Regions from separate parts of the Embleya sp. NPDC127516 genome, predicted to be linked through region 1. Evidence: riboswitches for the same ligand, from Rfam matches in the RefSeq annotation. Region 1 holds a riboswitch; the other holds the start of a gene.
The links. Region 1 has a riboswitch for cobalamin ahead of metE (5-methyltetrahydropteroyltriglutamate--homocysteine S-methyltransferase). Riboswitches for the same ligand answer to the same signal wherever they lie in the genome.
Positions count from the first base shown of each region.

Region 2: linked by a shared signal. The riboswitch ahead of ACIRL2_RS23130 (energy-coupling factor ABC transporter permease) and the one ahead of metE (5-methyltetrahydropteroyltriglutamate--homocysteine S-methyltransferase) in region 1 are both predicted to bind cobalamin.

Region 1 covers NZ_JBIWJT010000004.1:450,475-457,472, forward strand. Annotated here, with positions in the region: gene metE (5-methyltetrahydropteroyltriglutamate--homocysteine S-methyltransferase) at 1-2,106, opposite strand, end outside; cobalamin riboswitch at 2,263-2,484, opposite strand; gene ACIRL2_RS09960 (flagellar hook-length control protein FliK) at 2,705-3,238, opposite strand; cobalamin riboswitch at 3,423-3,497, opposite strand; gene ACIRL2_RS09965 (signal peptidase I) at 3,739-4,110, opposite strand; gene ACIRL2_RS09970 (low temperature requirement protein A) at 4,153-5,466, opposite strand; gene ACIRL2_RS09975 (IPT/TIG domain-containing protein) at 5,913-6,998, opposite strand, start outside.
Region 2 covers NZ_JBIWJT010000011.1:287,157-294,154, reverse strand. Annotated here, with positions in the region: gene ACIRL2_RS23155 (glutathione peroxidase) at 1-9, opposite strand, end outside; gene ACIRL2_RS23150 (NAD-dependent epimerase/dehydratase family protein) at 139-1,053, opposite strand; gene ACIRL2_RS23145 (hypothetical protein) at 1,378-1,749, opposite strand; gene ACIRL2_RS23140 (class II aldolase/adducin family protein) at 2,542-3,396, shown strand; gene ACIRL2_RS23135 (RDD family protein) at 3,543-4,088, shown strand; cobalamin riboswitch at 4,278-4,487, shown strand; gene ACIRL2_RS23130 (energy-coupling factor ABC transporter permease) at 4,515-5,228, shown strand; gene ACIRL2_RS23125 (energy-coupling factor ABC transporter substrate-binding protein) at 5,225-5,620, shown strand; gene cbiQ (cobalt ECF transporter T component CbiQ) at 5,625-6,368, shown strand; gene ACIRL2_RS23115 (energy-coupling factor ABC transporter ATP-binding protein) at 6,365-6,998, shown strand, end outside.

The DNA of each region.
Region 1 (6,998 bases):
ACCGGCCTCGCGCGGATAGCCGTGGGCGGCGAGCTCCCGGGCGACCTGCATGTGCGAACGGGCGGCCTCCAGGCTGATCACGTCGGCGTCGAGGTCGTCGATCGCCTGCACGATGTCGCCGAACTCGGCGTAGCACATGTGCGTGTGGATCTGGGTGGCCGCGCGCACGCCGGAGGTGGTCAGGCGGAACGACTCGGTGGCCCAGGCCAGGTATTCGGCGCGGTCCGCGGCGCGCAGCGGCAGTGTCTCGCGCAGCGCTGGTTCGTCCACCTGGATGACCGAGGCCCCCGCGGCCTCCAGGTCGCGGACCTCGTCGCGCAGCGCCAGGGCGACCTGCCGGGCGGTGGTTCCGAGCGGCTGGTCGTCGCGCACGAAGGACCACGCGAGCATGGTGACGGGGCCGGTGAGCATGCCCTTGACGGGGCGGTCGGACAACGACTGGGCGAACGAGGTCCAGCGCACGGTCATCGGCTCGGGACGGGAGATGTCGCCGGCCAGGATCGGCGGGCGCACGTACCGGGTGCCGTACGACTGGACCCAGCCGTGCCGGGTGGCCACGTATCCGGTGAGTTGTTCGGCGAAGTACTGCACCATGTCGTTGCGTTCGGCCTCGCCGTGCACCAGGACGTCGATTCCGGCCTTCTCCTGGAAGGAGATCACGTCGCGGATCTCGGACTCGATGCGTTCCTCGTAGCCCGCCTCGTCGATGCGTCCGGCGCGCAGGTCGGCGCGGGCGGTGCGCAGTTCGCCGGTCTGCGGGAAGGAGCCGATCGTGGTCGTCGGCAGCAACGGGAGTCCCAGGTGGGCGCGTTGGGCCGCGGCGCGCTCGGCGTAGGGCAGGCTGCGCCGGCCGTCCGCGTCGGTGACCGCGGCGGCGCGGGCACGTACGGCGGGGTCGCGGGTCAGGGCGGAGGTCTTGCGCGCGGCCAGGTCGGCCCGGTTGGCGGCGAGATGGGTCGCGATGGTGTCCGTGCCCTGGCCCAGGCCGCGGGCCAACGTGACGATCTCCTCGGTCTTTTGCCGGGCGAAGGCGAGCCATCGGGAGACCTGCGGGTCGATGTCGCGCTCGTCGCCGGCGTCCAGGGGCACGTGCAACAGGGAGCAGGACGCGGACACGTCGACGCGCTCGGCCAGGCCCAGCAGGGTACCCAGGGTGGCCAGCGACCTGCCGAGGTCGTTGATCCACACGTTGCGCCCGTCGACGACGCCGGCGACCAGGCGCTTGCCGGGCAGTCCGCCGACGGCGGCCAGGGCGTCCAGGTTGGCGAACGCGGCTCCGGTGAAGTCGAGGGCGAGCCCCTCGATCGGCGCCTTGGCCAGGATCGGCAACGCCTCGCCGAGGCGGTCGAAGTACGAGGCGACCAGCAGCCTGGGCCGGTCGGTGAGCGCGCCGAGGTCGCGGTAGGCGCGTGCGATGGCGTTGAGTTCGGCGAAGCTGCGGTCCTGGACCAGCGCGGGTTCGTCCAGTTGCACCCACTCGGCGCCGGCCGCGCGCAGGTCGGCGAGCACCTCGGCGTACACCGGCAGCAGTCGATCCAACAGGGTCAGCGGCTGGAAGTCGGCCGCGACGCCGGGCGCGGGCTTGGCGAGCAGGAGGTAGGTGATCGGGCCGACCAGTACGGGGCGGGCGGTCAGGCCCTGTGCGATGGCCTCCTCGAACTCGGCGACCTGCTTGGCGGAGTTCGCGGAGAACACGGTGTCGGGGCCGAGTTCGGGGACCAGGTAGTGGTAGTTCGTGTCGAACCACTTGGTCATCTCCAGCGGCGCCACCTCCTGGGTGCCGCGCGCCATCGCGAAGTAGCCGTCCAGGGCGTCGGCTTCGACGGCCGCACGGTGGCGGGGCGGGATCGCGCCGACCATCACGGTGGTGTCCAGGACGTGGTCGTAGAGCGAGAAGTCGCCGGTGGGCACCTCGTGTACACCGGCATCGGCGAGCCGATCGCGGTTGGCGCGGCGCAGTTCGGCCGCGGTCTCGCGAAGCCCGTCGGCGGTGACCCGACCGGCCCAGTAGCCCTCGATGGCCTTCTTCAACTCCCGGCGCGGGCCCTGTCGGGGGTAGCCGTACACGGTGGCGCGGGTTGCCGCGGCTGCGGACTTGGTGGTCACGGAACTCTCCTTCGCGAGTTGTCTCCGGAATCCCGGGACGGATCGAGGGCGCGAAGGGATGGCAAGCCGCCGGGGCGTTTCGGCGCTGTCGCGCACGTGTGCCACCGGGGTTGTCCGCCGACCCGCCCACGAGGTCACCGAGATCACCGTGTGCCTCGTCGGCACACGGGCAGTGGCAGGTCTTCGGACTCGTGGGCGCGTCCACCGAAAGGGCGGACTCCTACTGGCCGTCGCTTCCCGGGCCCGTCCTGGGGCCCAGTGCTGTTGACGGCGGTCGTTCCCACTCACCGCTGCGGGGCAGTCCCGGATTCACACCGGGTTCCCTCTTACGACGCGCCTGCCTGGCGGGCAGGGCGAACCGACTGCGTCCGTCAGCTTAGCCGGCGATGGGCGCGTCCGGCAGGCGAGTCCACCCGGTGGACGGTGAAACGACTTACGCGCGAGGCGGATGCCTCCGCCGGCGCCGATCGGGCAGGCGTGCGCGGTCCGTTCCCGGCGTTCGTTCCGACCGAATCACGCGCGTCGGCGATGACCGGCGGAACGAACGCGGTCGCGCAGCCGAGGACGACCTCGCTTCGGATCCGACGCCGGGTCGGCCCTACGGGCGCGTGGGGGCCACGCGCGGGGGCGGATTGGTGGTGGAGCTCTTGTCCTTGGAGAAGGACCAGCCCTCGAAGCTGCCCAGCGGGGGCTTTCGGTTGGTCGCGCCCCACGAGCTGTACGTCCAAGTGCCGTTGTTCGGCGCGTGCCAGTACGACCAATACGCCGACGCCGGAGGGGTGTTGACGCAGGGCTCGGTGTCCGTGCCGGGCTTGCCCTCGATCCGGCAGATGAACGCCTCGCCCCACCGGTTCGTGCCCTGGATCTGGAAGCCGGCGTTCTTGAGCGCGGCCAGACCGGTGGCCTGGTCGCCGGGCGCGCAGCGGGTGAGCGTGGCGCCGCCGAGTTCCTGGAAGTCGACGATCACGGTCACCCCGTTGGCGTCCGGACAGACGCCGGCGGAGCCCTTGGTGGGGTCGATGGCGTAGGCGGCGGGTGCGCTCACGGTGATCTGGGCGGTGGCGGGCAGCAGGAGAAGGGCGAGTGCCCCGACCAGCCGGCCTATTCGAGCCTTGTTCCCACGAGATTTCACGTGCGGATTCCCTTCGTGCGACGGGCGTCGGCACGAGCGGCGGAACCGATGCCGCCCGGGCCGAGCGATGTTCCTCACAGGACCGCCGACCCCGGCATCGCGCCGACGAGACACCGCCGGACGTGAAATCCGGGCTTCAGCGTGCAGTCCACGACAGCTGGAGCCTTAAACTCGTACGAATCCAGGCATTCCGACTCGCGGCGGCCTGTCGGCCACCGCCTACGGTTGCGGGTCAGCGCCGGATTTCGACCGGCTTCCCCTGGATTGCGAACTATGCGGTTGTGTCGCCGACCCGGACAGGGTCGGCTTGCGGAGCGTATGAGATGAGCTGCTCGTCGTACAACAGGTCGCGCGAGCAATGCACGGTGCCGTTCGTCACCGCGTGGGAGGCGCCGCCCGGAAGGCGCCGGCCGAAAAGCGTCGGCCGGAGAGGCACCGCCCTGAAGGTCGGCCGACACGGTGGCCGGCCCTGTGGTGGGCCGCGGCGCCGGCGCCGCGGCTCAGGTGGGTTCGCCCACCCGATACCCCGGCACGGACGGCCACCGCACCGTGAGCACCACCGACTCCTCCTCGGCCGCCCAGGAGTGGTCGACACCGCGACCCCACACCACGTAGTCGCCCTGCTTCGCCAACAAAACGCTGCGGCCCGGCAGTTCGACCCGGAACCGGCCGCTGATCAGGATCAGCAGCGCGGTCCGCGCCTCACCGCTCACCCACTCGGCGCGCGCGTCGCCGGGTGGGTGGACACCCCACTTGATCTCCACCGCCTCGCTGTGCCGAGGGTCGCCGACGTCCTTGAAATGGCCGAGCAGCCAACCCCGGTCCAGCGCCGCGTCCGGGCCCGCGTTGCCCACGTACACGCTGTCGTTCATGGCCGGGGACGCTAGCAGAGCAGGCTCCCCGGCCCCAAAGGGTCAGCCGGCCGAGGTCACCTGCCGCGCGTCCGGCTCCTCCGCCGCGCGGACCTGGCGGAGGTGGTCGGACACGGTCATGATCGCGAGGAGCGCCGTGGCGACCGCGAGTACCGCCCAGCCCGTGCCCGCGACGGACGCGACGAGGGGTACCGCCACCACCGCGGTGACGATGTGTCCCTGGACCGGGCCGGTGGCCAACACGAAGCGGTGCCACGCGTGACCCGCCAGGAAGGTGGCCAGGCCAGCCCCCAGCCACCAACGGTTCGTGTCGCCGCCCAGGTGATGGATGGCGTCCGAGATGCCCGCCGCGATCAGCACGATACCCGCGATCATCACCGCGTGGGCCAGGCCGAACGCCACGTAGCCGAGCATCTGGCGACGCTCGACCGACGCCTCCGACATGGCGCGCACGGTGCGTTCGTCGTCGCCGCCGAAGTAGGTCCACCAGATGCCGGTGGCGACCGCGATGCCGAGCAGGATGCCCCCCGCAAGCTTCCAGTCGACCGGTCGACCGCCCGCTCCGATGCCGACGGCCACGACCGATTCGCCGAGCACGATCAGGATGATCAGGCCGTGCCGCTCGACGAAGTGGTGCGGCTCGACCACGAAGCCGCGGATCCGACCGATCACCATCGACAGGTACATCACCACCACGGCCGCCACCCAGCAGGCCCAGGTGCCTGCGTCCGGCAGGTGCGGCGCGACCAGGATCAGCAGGCCGCCCGCCGCGTTGAACGGCGCGAGGCGCAGGATCCCGGAGCGGGCCGAGGGTTCGGACGCGGTCAGGAACAGCGCTACGTGCATCCCGACGGCGACCAGGAACGCGAGGCCGAATGCCCAGCCGTCCGGGTCGAACGCGTACGGAAGGTCCAGGCCCATCACGAAGAACGAAGTCATCGTGAGCGCCAGCAGCAGCCGGACCACCGTCGCGTCGGGACGGACCGCGTTCGTCAACCAACTGAACGCGCCGAACATCCACCACATCGCCGCCAGCGGCAACATGCCCTGGAGCAGCCCGGTCCAGCCCGGGTGCGACTCCACCTGGTGGGTGGCCTGAGTGAGCACGAAGACGAAGACGAGGTCGAAGAACAGCTCGATCGGGGTCACACCGGTGGGCCGCTCGTTCTCGGCCGGCGTCTCGATCGGGTCGTGCGGGAGTTCGAGGGGAATCTCGTAGCCGAGGTCGAATTCGGGTCCGGGCGTGGCTGCGGGTTCGGGTACGGATCCGGCCGGCGGCGTCTTCGCGGATGCGGACTGCGCCGGTATCGAGGCGTCGATCCGATCGGGTTCACGGGGTGTCGAGGAGGGGCTCATGCGTTCGCTTTCGTGTGTCCCGGGGTGCGCCCATCGGGGGGCCGAGGCGCGGCACCGAAGTGCGATCCGACCGAGATGCGACCCGGTCCGGAGTGGAGTCGCGCGCGTGCGCGGGCCCATCATCATCGCGACTTCCGCTTCGGCACAGGGGGATTCCGTCGCGTTCGCGATCGGCGTAGCCCGGGCACACGCTGCGGCGGGCCGGTAGTCCGGCCCGCCGCAGGTGTCCTGTCTACCCGTCGGAAGCGGTTCGGGGCAGTGGCTCGCGTGTTCCGGCTACCCGGCACCGACGGCGGCCCGCGTATATCGGCTGTCCGCGGCCGACGCCCGCTCGCGCGTCCGGCCGTCGCGCCCCCGCACGGGGCCGACACGGCCCGGCCGCCCGGAACCGCGCGGACCGGTCGCCCCGAACCCGCGCGGACCGACCATCCGCAAGCGAGGCCGGCTCAGGAGCAGAAGATGAGCAGCGACGTGACCGCGGTGCACGAAGCCGAGGAACTGTTGTTGGCCGGATTGGGGTCGTTGGGCGTGCTCGCCACACGGCTCGCGGTGACCTCGTACTCGGCGCCCAGGCTGAGCAGGGCGACCGGTGCGGTGAAGTGCCGGGTGGTCGCCGCGTTTCCGGCCAGCGGGCCGACCGTGCAGGTCACCGTGCGATTGGCCACCGAGCAGTCCGGCGACGTGACGATCATCGGGACCGGCAGCGGCGCCGTGACGGTGGCCGAACCGAGCGCGTCGGGGCCCCTGTTGGTAATGGTGACCGTGTAGTCGATGCGCGCGTTGAACAACGACGGCACGCCGGTGGCCCGGAGTGTCACCGCCACGTCGGCCGCGCTCGCGATATAGGTGTATCGGTCGCCGGGACCGGTCGCGCTGGTTCCGCCGGCGGTGCTCACCTGTACGTCCACCGAACCGGCCGGACCGGGCGGCGCGGTCGCCGTGCACGTCGTCGCGGTGCAGGACACCGAGCCGGCGGGCCGGCCGGGGCCGAAGGTGATGCCGGTCGCGCCGGCGAGGTTGGTGCCGGTGATGGTGACCACGGTGCCGCCGGCCGCGGGGCCGGAGCCGGGGCTGATCGAGGTGACCGTCGGGGCGGCCAGGTAGGTGAAGCGGTCCGCGGGTGTGGTCGCACTGGTGCCGCCCGGGCCGGTCACGGTGACGTCCACGGTGCCGGGTGTGCCGGGCGGCGCGGTCGCGGTGATGGTGGTGTCGTCGACGACGGTGTAGGAGGGAGCGGGGGTCGCGCCGAACGCGACGGCGGTGGTGCCGGTGAATCCGGTCCCGGTGACGGTCACCGCGGTGCCGCCGGCCGCGGGGCCTGAGCCGGGGGTCACCGAGGTGACGGTGCGCGGTTGCGGGACGCCGACGACGACGATGCCGTACGGGGTGTTCCCGACCGGGATGGTGGCCACCACGGTGTCGGACGCGGTGTCGATCACCGACACGTCCCCGGACACGGCGTTGGTGGTGTACACGAATCCGCCCGCGACGTGCAGCGTGAGGTTGGCCGGATAGCTGCCCACCGCCACGCT
Region 2 (6,998 bases), on a different contig from region 1:
GATGCCCATGATCGTTGTCCTTCCTGCGTGGTGCCGCTCGCAGCGACGCGATCCGATGACGTGGAGCGCTCCGAGACGGCGCGAGTAAGACCTGAAGACTCGACGCTATCGAGCACAGCGGTAGGCTGCCCGACCGCGTCAGGCCGAATCACCACGCCGTGTGGCGTACACATCCGCCAGTCCCGCGCGCCACCCCACCGCGCACGGACCGGTGATCGCCGCGCGCTTGCCGGTGTCCTGCACCTGACCGCGCAGCGTGCCCGGTTGCTCGCGCACCACCACCTCGGCCGGCAGGCCGCTCAGATCGGCCATGTGCGCCGCCCAGTCCTGCACGCTCACCGGCTCGTCGCCGCCCCAGTTGACCACCGTCGCGGGGGTGGACGCCGCGTCCAGCAGGGCCGCCGTCTGGCTGTTGATGTCGTCCTGGTGGATCGGGCTGTACATGCACGGATCCCAGCGGGTGACGATCGGTTGCCCGGCCAGCACCGCGTCCAGGTGCATCGTCGGCAGGCCGCCGCCCGGGCCGTAGGAGGCGTTCATCCGGGCGATCACCACCGGGAGGTCGAACGCGCGGGCGCAGTAGCGCGCCACCGCCTCCTCGGCGGTCTTGGAGACCGAGTAGGTGGGCGCGTGCGAGACGTTGGCGTCGCCGAGCGGGTCGGTCTCACGGAAGACGTGCATCGGGTCGGGATGCGGCTTGAGCACCGACGCGGTAGACATCACCAGCGCCGCCTTGGCCCGTCGACAGTGCTGGAGCAGCAGCCCGGTGCCCTCCGCGTTGACCCGCAACGCCTCGTCGTAGTCCAGCCCGGGACCCTGGAAGGTGGCCAGGTGCAGGACATGGGTGAAGTCCTCGGGCAGGTCGCCGAAGTCGCCTGAGCCCAGGTCGACGGCGCGCGTGGTCACGCCCAGCGCGTCCACCCGCTTGCGGTCCTCGGCGTTCGAGAAGCGGGCGATGCCCCATACCTCGTTGTCCCGGGCCAGGTACTCGGTCAGCGGGTAGGCGATCTGGCCCGCGGGGCCGGTGATCAGGATCTTCTCGCCGGACAGCATGCGGCTCCTCGGGGACTCGGGTACGCGATCCGTAACGGATCCGGCTGCGATCCGTACGCGAAGTACGACGTCGAGCTTCGACGGTACATCTGACGTACCGTCATATCCGAGACGGAGCAGGGAGACCAGAGCGGTCGCACGTGGCCCCGGACACCCTCGCACGTGGTCCCGAACACCCGCGCGCGGCTTGCCGGGCACCCTCGCGCCGGTCCCCGGACACCCCGATGGCGCCCACCGCACGGGGGTGGCGGGGGCGCCAGGGGTATCGAGGATGGGTCTGCGGGCCCCGACGGCGGGCCTCGAACGCGCCGCCGGGGCGCGAACTCAGACCTCGATCTCCTCCTCGATACGCTTGAGGCTGTGTCGGGCCAGCGCGAGGTTGGCGCGGTCCTTCATCAGCACGATGTAGAGGAACAGGCCCTTGCCGGCCCGGCCGCTCAGCGGCCGGATCACGTGGTACTGCTTGCCGAGCGTGATCAGGATGTCCTCGATCTGGTCGCCGAGGTGCAACATCTCCATCGTGCGCATCTTCGCGCGCATCACGTCGGTGTTTCCGGCGGCGGCCACGTTCAGGTCGAGTTCCTTGCTGCCGCCGAGAATTCCGAGCGCCATTCCGCTCGTGTAGTCGACGAGGGCCACACCCACGGCGCCCTCGATCGTCATTGCTTCCTTGAGGGCCGTTTCCATACTGGCCATGATTGCCTCCGGGGCGATCGGCGGTGCGGCTTTCCGGTGGACTCCGACAGGCTCGTCCTCGGGCACTGCTGCGACACCCGGGGTCGGCGGCCCGACCGGGATCACCGCGATCGGGTCGGCGTCGACTGCTGCGTTGGGATCGGCCTCGATTGCTTCGATGACATCCGCCTCGGTCACAGGGGTCCACTCGGTGTCGGACCCGGTCGGCAGGTCGCCTGATCTGCGCCGGGACGGCCTCGACCGTCGCGGGGGTTGTGCCATCTCCGCCCAACTCCTCGCGATCGGGCTCCTCGACGTCGAAGCCCGGGCGGGTGAACCCCGCCGGCCCGCGTCCGCCTTGGCCCGCACCGGCACCGGATCGCCGCGGCCGAACACGGGCGTCGCCGAGGGCGCCCGTGCGCCGATACTCACAACCTCCGTCGAATTCACGCCCCCGCCGCTCAAGTCACGCGCCCCTTCCCCCTGTGTGCGCCCGTTCTTTCCGCGCGCCCGTACTTTGCGCGTTGCCCGTATCTTGTGCGTCTGTCGCGGGTCCGGAAATTCGAGTTCGACTGCTTCGAACTCGACCTCCCGGACTCACTGAACGGCAGCGTAGAAGCAGCTCGAAGAGCCCTGCGGGCAATATTCGATTAATTTCCGGAAACCCGGTCCCAACGCGACCCGGGCGCTAAAATCCCCGGCCTCGCACGAACGGCCCGCCGTCGGGGGCTGTCCTGGGAAGTGACTCGCCGGTAGCGTCGGCCGCGTCCCACGCCCCGCATAGCAGACCGAGTCGAGTTCGAGGAGACACACATGTCCGGCACCGATGCTCCGCAGGCCCAGGACGTGCCGGGCCGGCAGCCGACCCCGCCGCTGCCGGTGTCCCCGGCCGACCTGAGCTTCGCCCTGCCGCCCACGTTCGAGACCGTCGAACAGGAGCGCCGGCACCGCAAGGAGCGGTTGACCGCGGCGTTGCGGCTGTTCGGTCGGTTCGGCTTCGAGGAGGGGGTGGCCGGCCACATCACCGCGCGTGATCCGGAGCTCACCGATCACTTCTGGGTCAACCCGTTCGGGATGTCGTTCAAGCACATCACCGTGGACGACCTGATTCTGGTCAACCACGAGGGACAGGTCGTCGAGGGCCGATTCCACGTCAACCAGGCCGCGTTCGCGATCCACTCGCAGATCCACGCGGCCCGTCCCGACGTGGTCGCGGCGGCACACAGCCACTCCGTGCACGGCCGGGCGATCTCCGCGCTCGGCATCCGACTCGAACCGATCACTCAGGACGTGTGCCCGTTCTACGAGGATCACGAGCTGTTCGACGACTACGCGGGCGTCGTACTCGACGCCGAGGAGGGCCGCCGCATCGCCAAGACGCTCGGCCCGCGGAAGGCGCTGATCCTGCGCAACCACGGCCTGCTCACGGTGGGGCAGTCGGTCGACGCGGCGGCGTGGTGGTTCATCACCATGGAGCGCTCCTGCCAGGTACAGCTGCTCGCCCAGGCGGCCGGCGAGCTCAAGCCGATCACGCCGGAAAACGCGCGGCTGACCCGGGAACAACTGGGCAACGACACGGTCGCCTGGATCAACTACAAACCGCTGTACGACGTGATCAGCCGCTCCGAGCCGGACCTGTTCGGCGTGGACGGCCCGATGACGATCTGATCACCCGAGAATCCGATCGCCGCCGTCGGCGCCGGATCCGGGCCATCCGGTCCCGGCCGCCGACCGGATCCGCCGACCGGGCGCAATCTCGCCGATATCCGGCCGCGTCGGGAGTCAAATCACCCGGTTGCGGAAAGTACAACAGCATGTACGAACGGAGCCTTCCGCGGCACTTCGCCCGCTCGGCGCGGCCCGCCCGCCCGCGCGCCCGGGTGTGGCTGCCCGAGGTCGCGAGCCCGGTCGGCCCCTCGGTGCTGTGGCGCCGGATCGGCCAGTTCGTGGTGGACGTGCTGGCGTCCGCGCTGTTGCCCGGCGCCGCGATGTTCCTGTTCGTCCTGCTGCCCACACATCCCGACGGTTCGATCCGCAGCGGCCCGCTGACCGCGACGATCACCGTCGGTGTGCTGATGGTCGCGCTGGCCATCCTGTTCTGGTACTGGGTACTGCGGCCCGCCGAGCACGACGGGCGCACGTGGGGCATGCAGATGTTCGGTATCCGGGTCGTGGACGTGTCCGGTGGGCGGGCGGGGCGGCGTCAGCTCGGGATCCGCTGGCTGCTGCTGTGCGTCGACGCGTTCGCGCTCGGCGCGGTCGGCCTGACCGCGGTGCTCACCAGCGAGCGGCGCCAGCGGGTCGGTGACCGGGTTGCGGGCACCGTGGTGGTCCGGGGCCGAGGACCCGGCCTGGACTGAGCACCGCGCGGCGTGCCTCGGCGCCGAGCCGCGCCACACCGCGCCACTCCGCATCGCACCGCAATCGCGCCCCGCCGCACCCGTCGACGATCACGCTCCGGAATGCGGCAATTGCTCGACCGCTCCGCCCGCATTGTGGTCTTGCGCACGGTTTGCAAAAGCCATCTTGTCGCCATGTCCATCCGACCACTAGTGTCGGCTCGCCGTGGTGCTCGGGAAGCCGGTTCGATGCCGGCGCGGCCCTCGCCACTGTGATCGGGAAGTTCTCCTCCACCCCCGCGGAAACGTTGATTCGTCGCCGCGGGAAGCCACTGGGACCGCTCGCGCGGCCCCGGGAAGGCGGAGATGTGAACGTACGACCCGTCAGCCAGGAGACCGGCCACGGCGATCGTCCGTCCACGAGGTGTTGGAGAGGGACCCTTCCTCATGCATATCGCAGAGGGCTATCTGCCCTGGGAACACGCTGCCGCCTGGGGCGTCGCGTCGGCCCCGTTCGTCGTCCACGGCGCCCGCGCGCTCACCCGCGAGGTACGCGACAAACCCGAGAACACGCTGCTGCTCGGCGCGTCCGGCGCGTTTTCGTTCGTGCTGTCCGCGCTCAAGATCCCTTCCGTCACCGGTAGTTGCTCCCATCCCACCGGTACCGGACTGGGCGCGATCCTGTTCCGGCCGCCGATCATGGCCGTACTGGGCACGATCACCCTGCTCTTCCAGGCGTTGCTGCTCGCGCACGGCGGGCTGACCACGCTCGGCGCGAACGTGTTCTCCATGGCGATCGTCGGCCCGTGGGCCGGCTACGGCGCGTATCGGCTGGCCCGTTCGCTCCTGGACGGACGCGGCGGCACCACTCCGCTGGATGTCGCGGTGTTCGTGGGCGCGTTCGTCGCGGACCTGAGCACCTACTGCGTCACCAGCGTGCAGTTGGCCCTGGCCTTCCCCGACCCGGACAGCGGATTCGCGGGCGCGTTGGCCAAGTTCGGCGGCATCTTCTCCCTCACCCAGATCCCGCTGGCGATCAGCGAGGGTCTGCTGACCGTCCTGGTCGTGCGCTTGTTGCGGCAGTCCAGCCGCGGCGATCTGGTCCGGCTCGGTGTGGTCACGGACGCGCGGATCGCGCGCGAGGAGGAGAAGTCCAAGTGAAGCGCTCCACGAAGATCAACCTGCTGATCGTGTTGGCCGTGGTACTGCTCGCGGTCCTGCCCGTGGTGTTCGGCATGGGCGACCACAAGGACGAGCCGTTCGCGGGCGCCGACACCCAGGCGGAGACCGCGATCACCGAGAACGACCCGGACTACGAGCCGTGGTTCAGCCCGCTGTACGAACCGCCGTCCGGAGAGATCGAGTCCGGTCTGTTCGCGTTGCAGGCCGCCCTCGGCGCGGGCGTGGTCGGCTACATGTTCGGGGTCAAGCGCACCCGCCGCCGGCTCGCGCCGGATGCCTCGGACACGCCCGACGAACCGACCGCCGCTTCGGCGAATGCCGCCGGGGCGACACCCGCGGACCAGACGCCGGCATCGGTCCCGGGCCGCTGATTCCGTGCTGCCGATCGACGCGGCGGCGCACGCGAGTTCGTGGCGTCACCGCCATCCGGCCGACAAGGCCGTGCTCTCCTTCGGGCTGCTCGGGTGCGCGGTGGCACTGCCGCCGTGGCCCGGCGCGGTCCTGGTCGCGGCGACCGTCCTGGTCGTCGCGTTCGGCTTCGCGCGCGTGCCCGCCCGGCGGTTGTGGCGGGCCGCCCGCGCGCCGCTCGGATTCGCCGCCACCGGCGCGCTCGCCCTGCTCGTCACGATCGGCGCGGACGGCGTCGGCTGGGCCCCCAACGGGCCGCGCCACGCCGCCGAGTTGCTCGCCCGCTCCACCGCCGCGGGCCTGGCGATGCTGCTGTTCGCGTTCACCACACCGCTGTCGGACGTACTGCCGAGGCTGAACCGGGTGGGCGTGCCGGCCGCCGTGGTGGACGTCGCCGCGGTGATGTATCGAATGTTGTTCCTGCTCTACGACACGACCACGCGGATCAACCAGGCCCAGGCGGGCCGGCTGGGTCACCGCACCCGGCGAGCCCGTTGGCGCTCGGTGGCCGGGCTCGGCTCGGCGGTCTTCGTGCACGCGTTCGCCCGCGCCCAGCGCCTGGAGGCGGGTCTGGCCGGACGCGGCTACGACGGGCGCCTGCGGGTGCTGGTGGACGAGGTACGCGTCTCGCGGGCGTTCGTCGCGGGCTCCCTGTTCGTCGTGGCGGCGGTCGTCGCCGCCACTCTTCTCCTGGTATCGGTGGTGCCGTGATTCCGTTGCGGGTACGAGAGATCGGCTACGCCTACGAGGACGGGCCGGCCGTGTTGAGCGGGCTGTCCCTGTCCGTTCCGACCGGGCGGGCGCTGGCGCTGCTCGGGCCCAACGGCAGCGGGAAGACCACGCTGCTGCGGCTGTTGACCGGCGGCCTGACACCGGACTCGGGGCGGGTCGAACTGCACGAGGTGCCGATTCGGCACGACCGCAAGGGGCTCACCGCGCTGCGGCGGGCTGTGCAACTGGTCGTCCAGGATCCCGACGACCAGCTCTTCTCGGCGTCGGTGGCCCAGGACGTCTCGTTCGGGCCGCTCAACCTGGATCTGGACCCGGCCGAGGTGCGCTCGCGGGTGGCCGAGGCACTGGCCGCGCTCGAAATCACCGAACTGGCCGAGCGGCCCGTGCACCTGCTGTCCTTCGGCCAGCGCAAGCGGGTCGCCATCGCCGGCGCGATCGCGATGCGGCCCGAGGTGCTGGTGCTGGACGAGCCGACCGCGGGCCTGGATCCGGCCGGGCAGGAAGCGCTGTTGCACACGCTCGACCACTTGCGTGCGACCGGGACGACGGTGGTGATGGCCACCCACGACGTGGACCTCGCGCTGCGCTGGGCCGACGACGCGGCGGTCC